DNA from 2 places in the Pseudoalteromonas sp. '520P1 No. 423' genome. Region 1 is predicted to be linked to the other one. Evidence: predicted binding sites of a transcription regulator. Region 1 holds the regulator's gene; the other holds the start of a gene.

Region 1 (3,575 bases):
ACTACCGAACAAATAGAGATTTATATTCAAGACTCAACCATGCATTCAGATCAGTTAACCACGATGACAGGTCCAAACTTGTTAATTACAGGTAAAGGTCTCAATGCAGATCTAAATAAAGAAACGCTTGAATTAATCAACCATACTCAAACTATTTACTACGATAAAGAAAATTATGACCAATAAAACAATTTATAAAAAAAGATTTATCATTGCTACATTGGCTTTAGTTACTCACTTTAATGTGCAAGCAAAAGAGCTTATCGGCAAGGTATCTATCTCTGCCGATACACAGCAGGCTGATTTAAAAAGAAATATTGTAATATTTAAAAATAATGTGGATATCAAACATACAGATAAAAACATCAAAGCTGACTTATTAGAAGTACATAGAAGAAGCGAATTAGGAAAAGAAAAACAAATATTGATAGCAACAGGTAACCCAGCTACTTTTATCGGTAAACTTAAAGACGGCAGCCCTGTAACAGCAAGTGCAAAAAATATTCGTTATGACGTTGAATCTGGTACCCTCACTTTTAAAGGTGATGCAAAAATAAACCAAAGCGGTCAATCAATGAGTGCTAAAACAATTATCTACGATCACCTTCAAGAACTTATTACCGCATACAAAGATAAAGACTCAGACCAAAGAGTACACACTGTTTTAACGCCAGTTAAAAAAGAAGAAACTAAACAATCGGGTAATAATTAATGAGCTTATTACAAGCAGCGCAACTGGCAAAAAGTTACAACGGCAGGCAAGTCGTAAAAAATGTGAGTTTAGAAGTCAAAGCTGGCACAATCGTTGGATTATTAGGGCCTAATGGTGCAGGTAAAACCACTTCCTTCTATATGATAGTTGGCCTAGTGCCAAGTGATAAAGGCACTATTAAAATTGATGATGAAGATATCACTTTACAGCCTATGCATAATCGTGCTCGTATGGGCATTGGCTACCTACCGCAAGAGTCATCTATTTTCAGAAAGCTGACTGTTTATCAAAATATCATGGCCATATTAGAAACTCGCAAACACCTGAATAAGCAACAAAGAGAAGATGCGCTTAATAATTTATTGGATGAATTTAATATTTGCCATATTCGTGATAGCCAAGGTATGGCATTATCAGGGGGCGAAAGACGTCGAGTTGAAATTGCCCGAGCTTTAGCAGCTGAACCTAAATTTATTCTATTAGATGAGCCATTTGCAGGTGTTGATCCAATTTCAGTATTGGATATTAAAAAAATTATACAACATCTTAAAAATAGAGGTATAGGCGTGTTAATTACAGACCATAATGTGCGTGAAACCTTAGATGTGTGTGAAAAAGCTTACATTGTTTCCCATGGCGAACTTATCGCATCTGGTACACCTGAAGCCGTTTTAGCTGATCAGACTGTAAGAGACGTTTATCTTGGTGAACAATTTAGATTATAAAAAAATATAAAAAGAAATATGGGCTATACTCAAAATTAAGTAAAAAAGAGTGTATTTAATTTAGACATTATAAGGATTGTTAAAACTTAATGAGGCAATCACTACAGCTTCGTCTTGGACAACAACTAACAATGACTCCACAGTTGCAACAGGCTATCCGCCTATTGCAACTTAGCACGTTAGATCTGCAGTTAGAGATACAAGAAGCACTCGAAAGCAACCCGCTCTTAGAACTTGATGAGCAAGATTTTAATGCTGAAGAAAAAACGCCAGCTTCTGAAAATGAAACAGCAGAAAAAGCTTCTGATGCAGAAGAGATAATCCCTACGGCTCAAGTAGAAATGGAAAGCTCTGAAGCCTTAACTAAAGAAACCCTAACAGACGAACTTGCAATGGATGTAAGTTGGGATGAATATGTCAGTGCCGCCCCCGTAGCATCGGCAGGACCTGCCCCAGATGATGATTTAGCATATCAAGGCAGTACATCCGAATCATTGCAAGATTATTTAATGTGGCAATTACGCCTCACCCCATTTAGCCCTACAGATGAAGCTATTGCCACTGCAATCGTAGAAGCTGTAGATGAATCAGGTTACTTAACCGTTTCTTCACAAGACATTTTAGATAGTTTAGGTTCTGAAGAAGATGAAGTTGAATTAGATGAAGTTGAAGCAGTACTTAAACGCATTCAGGTCTTTGATCCTATTGGCATTGCAGCTCGAAGCCTATCAGAGTGTTTATTAATTCAGCTTAATCAATACGATAAAACAACTCCTTGGCTTGATGAAACCAAACATATTTTAAGAGAATACGTTGAATTATTAGGTGCGAGAGATTATCGCAGCTTAATGAAAAAAACTAAGCTCAAAGAACCTGAATTAAAACAAGTGATGGATTTGATCCATAGCCTAAACCCGAAACCTGCATCAAGTATCGTAAAAGAACAAACTGAATATGTGATCCCCGATGTGACAGTAAAAAAAATAAAGGGTCGTTGGGTAGTTGATTTAAATTCAGATACCATGCCAAAAATAAGAGTCAATAATCACTATGCCTCTATGGCAGGCTCTTGTAATGCGGACAGTCAGTTTATTCGCTCTCATTTACAAGAGGCTAAATGGTTTATTAAAAGTATAGAAAGTAGAAACGAAACACTATTAAAAGTTGCCAATTGCATTGTAATGCAACAACAGGCATTCTTTGAACATGGTGATGAAGCAATGAAGCCTATGGTGCTTAACGACGTTGCTGAAATGGTAGAAATGCATGAATCAACTATTTCACGTGTAACCACACAGAAATATATGCATACACCACGTGGTATATATGAACTGAAATATTTTTTCTCTAGCCACGTAAGTACAGAAAATGGAGGTGAGTGTTCATCTACAGCTATTCGAGCACTTATCAAAAAGCTAATTGCCGCAGAAAATCAAGCCAAACCATTAAGTGATAGTAAAATAGCGGATATTTTAGCAGATCAAGGCATCAAGGTGGCCAGAAGAACGATAGCAAAATATCGAGAATCACTGTCCATTCCATCGTCAAATCAGAGAAAATGTTTAATCTGAGATGTATAATAGAAGGAAGTACGCTTATGCAATTAAATTTAACAGGTCGTCATGTAAATATCACAGATCCACTAAGAGACTATGTAACAAACAAATTCGCTAAGCTTGAAAGGCATTTTGATCATATTAACAATGTGCATGTTATCTTAGATATCGAAAAGCTATCTCAAAAAGCAGAAGCAACACTTCATGTTAATGGAGGCGAACTTTTTGCAACTTCTGAGCATGCTGATATGTATGCTGCTATTGATGGCTTGATTGATAAATTAGATCGACAAGTTATTAAACATAAAGAAAAATTATCTAGACGTTAAATATGATTAATTCATTTTTATCAAAGGACTGCACTAAAGCTGCAGTCCTTTTTCATAGCAAAAAACGAATGCTGGAATATATAAGCCAGATAGCACAGCAAAAGCTACCCGAGCTAACTGAACAAGAGATCCTTAATTCTTTATTAAAGCGAGAAAAGCTTGGAAGCACAGGTATCGGAAAAGGTATCGCTATTCCACACGGCCGATTATCCAATATAGATAAAACCGTGGCTATTTTAGTCGTAAATGCAGA
Region 2 (3,575 bases), 3.3 Mb from region 1:
GAATATAAAAAAGGGCTATAAATAGCCCTATATTTTATAACTTACTTAAGTCTTAATCTTTCGTTAAATTATATTTTTTCATTTTTTCAACCAAAGTTGTGCGTCTAACACCTAATATTTCAGCAGCTCTGGCAACAACAAAATCATGACGTTCTAAAGCTTGTGTTATTAAGCTCACTTCCAGCTCACCTAGATACTCTTTAAGCTGAATACCTTCATCAGGTAATAAACCCATAATGCTATCTGGTTGCTCAAACTCAGCTTCATCATCGTCATAATCCGCACCATCAGAAAAACCAGAGCCAAATATATCATTTAATGCTTGTCGCTCTAAAATCTCTTCTGGGTATTCAGGTACGAACGCATCAACTTCTAAATGTTGATATTTTTTAGGCAAATCTTGTGCATCAACCACTTTGTCAGGAAACATGATCACCATGCGTTCAACTAAATTAGCTAATTCTCTGACATTGCCAGGCCAGTTATGCTCTTTGAGATTATCTAAAGCTTGCTCAGTGAACTTTGCAGAATACCCCCCCTGTTCACAGTTTCTTTTCATTAATTCTTTAAGTAATAATGGAATGTCTTCTCTTCGCTCTTTTAAAGCGGGATTCTCGATAGGAAAAACATTTAATCGGTAGTACAAATCTTCTCTAAACGAGCCAGCTTCAATCATTTCATCTAAGTTGCGATGAGTTGCTGCGATGACACGTACATCTGCTGAAATTGATTTATTACCACCCACTCTTTCATAGGTACGCTCTTGTAATACACGTAATAATTTAACTTGCATTTGCAGCGGCATATCACCAATTTCATCAAGAAATAAAGTACCGCCCTGTGCTAATTCAAAGCGACCTTTACGCGCAGAAATCGCACCGGTAAATGCACCTTTTTCATGACCAAATAATTCACTTTCAAGTAACTCAGCTGGAATTGCGCCACAGTTTACAGGCACAAAAGGACCACTTACACGTTTGGATAATAAATGAATATTACGTGCAACCACTTCTTTACCCGTACCTGACTCACCTAAAATTAAAACATTGGCATTTGTTATTGCAACTTGCTCAATTAAAAAGCGCACATTTTTAATGCTTGGTGTTTCACCTATTAAGCCATCAAAATGCTTTGAGCCACGACTTGAATTGTGGCTTCTAGGGATCAGACGATGATATTCTTGGCAATCATGGATAAGTTGCGTGGTTATTTCGTAGTTAAAAGGCTCACTAATTAAACCGATAACATTAGCAAATGATAATAACGGTTCTAAAGTCTCACCTAATAATAGAAATGGAATAGCTGGATTTTCACGAATAATAACTTCATGTTCAAGCGAGCTGCTAGCGCCTAGAATAAAAGCAGTTACACAATCGACTGGCGAAGCATATTTTTTATAATCTCTATCACTTACGATTTGATTCGCTTCATCAATAAACGATAATGAAGCTGACAATGCCTGTGCCCTGCTTTGATTTTCATCAAATATTAATACTTTTGCTGGACCTATCATATATTAGGACTACTAGATATTTTTATTATGCTTATGATTGTAATCTGATTTAACTACGATGCAAGTTATTAGTGGCATTTTTTTGACGTATGTTATTATTTTGACGTATTTATTTTAACTTACCCATCAGATCCAAATGAAGTTCCATTTTAGCTATCAAACTCAACTAATATTTAATTTAGTAAAAAGATTCAAGAAATTAAATAATTGGGCGATACTGTAAGTATAATGTGAATTTCTTATATTTATTATGGCACTTTTCTTGCTTGAAATTTTACATGTTAATTTTTAGGATCCCGTTATGGCACATTTATCTATAAAAAAATACCGTCAAGTTAATGTTAATAATGTTCAAGATATGACTCCATATGAGCAAATAAATCTTATATTCGTTAATGTGATTGGTAAACTGGCAGCTGCAAAAGGTTTTATTACTCGAAATGAAATAGAAAAAAAAGGTGAGAATATTTCTACCTGTATTTTATTAATCGGCGCACTTGAAGATGCTTTAAATATGCAAGCCGGTGCTGAAATTTCAGATAATTTATCGGCTTTATATGCGTACTGCCAACGTAGATTAGTTGAAGGAAACTTGAAAAATGATATTGATGCTTTAACTGAAGTGTCAGATATTATAAAAACAATTAAAGAAGGTTGGGATGCTATTCCAGCTGATATGCGTCAAAAAGATCAAGTTTTGCAAGCACAAACAGTTTAATTTATGGAGTTTTCATGTAAAGATCGTAAGCTGAATAATTTAGTTATGACGTTTACTGGTGCTATTTCCAAAGCAGAAATGCAATTAGCAACCGATACTTATACATTACTTGATAAACATATTCACGCACTCTGTGAAAGTGACCCCATCAAACTTAGCGCTATTGAATTATCAAATTTAAAATTTTTAATCGATACTCATGCTATTGCAATTAAAAAAATGCAAAAAGAATTATCAAATAAGATATTAAAAAATAAGAAAAGTAATAAAGCGATAGCTAAATATCGTTCAATTTAAAGTTATAAAACACGAGTACAACCAATGTTACTGCCTATGAATTAAGATAGGCAGCCCTTTAAAAATGCATTAATTAAAACATCGAGTAGGGTGAGGCTTTTTCCTCATCCCTCTCACAGAACCTTATGATTAAAATGCGCTAGCCGTGTTCACTTCCCCCTTCGCAATCAATTAAAGCTTTTGACTCAAATTGACTCTATCAAACACATTGCTGATAGTCGGCTTAGTTTTCTCCTCTACACCATTTCTGGCTTTCAACGGCCTAGACTTACTCACTACTCCAGGTTCATCTGCCACCTCACATCGACAATAAAGCTTGAGTTTCCTCTTGAATTTAAGCCACTTACTAAAATTAAGTTTAGATGACGGGCTTCCCCAGTTACTGCACTAGCTCCCAGTTAGAAATGCCACCCTCAAACACAGTATTGGTCTGACTAAGTATAGGACTTTGCGCTATTTTGGACGCTTATCCATCAATACCGCTGAAACAGGTTACGGTTAGTTGTGTACCTCTAACTTTCTATGGCTTCCTTCAGACCTCTCCGCTAGCCAGTGACGCCCTTGCCATTCAGATTATCTTCCCCTTAGTCAGGGTAATAAGGCATCTTTAAGCCTATCGGGTTTGCCAGCTTCGCTGGGCAAACAAAAAAGGCCTCTATAAACAGGCCTTAAATTTTCATTTAGATTTTTTACGAACCTAAATCATTTTGAGTTTTTAACAACACCAGGCATATTATCAAGTTGTTGTTGTAAGTATGACCCTGTCGAATTCATATTGGCCACCAGTAAATCCATTGCGTTGTATTGCGCATACAACCTTGACTCTAATGACGCCATTTTTTGATTGAATTTATCAACATCTTCTTGCAAGCGAGCAATTTGACTTTCTTTTCCTTCTATTCTTTTTTCAATCAAACCGCCTTTACCTGTATATACCTCTAACTTTTGCGTTAATGTATTTACGAAGCCAGAGTCGCTATCACTACCAATTAAAAAATTTTGAACTGCATCAGGATCCTGTTCAATCATCTCATTTAAGGTATCATT

Evidence for each region. The regulator sigma-54, encoded in region 1, starts transcription at its own class of promoters, with help from an activator protein. The targets are predictions, from matches to a motif close to GTTGGCACGNNNNTNGNNT.
Region 2: fliS (flagellar export chaperone FliS) is a predicted target of sigma-54. The motif match lies at 1,763-1,781, and genes of this name have one in related genera.

What each region holds. Positions count from the first base shown of each region.
Region 1 is NZ_BBZB01000001.1:180,583-184,157, forward strand. Features, by position in the region: gene lptC (LPS export ABC transporter periplasmic protein LptC) at 1-186, shown strand, start outside; gene lptA (lipopolysaccharide transport periplasmic protein LptA) at 176-712, shown strand; gene lptB (LPS export ABC transporter ATP-binding protein) at 712-1,437, shown strand; gene PSA_RS00830 (RNA polymerase factor sigma-54) at 1,527-3,008, shown strand; gene hpf (ribosome hibernation promoting factor) at 3,035-3,322, shown strand; gene ptsN (PTS IIA-like nitrogen regulatory protein PtsN) at 3,325-3,575, shown strand, end outside.
Region 2 is NZ_BBZB01000001.1:3,518,909-3,522,483, forward strand. Features, by position in the region: partial or broken gene PSA_RS24695 (DNA-3-methyladenine glycosylase I) at 1-21, shown strand, start outside; gene PSA_RS16120 (sigma-54 dependent transcriptional regulator) at 53-1,513, opposite strand; gene fliS (flagellar export chaperone FliS) at 1,815-2,231, shown strand; gene PSA_RS16130 (hypothetical protein) at 2,235-2,528, shown strand; gene fliD (flagellar filament capping protein FliD) at 3,231-3,575, opposite strand, start outside.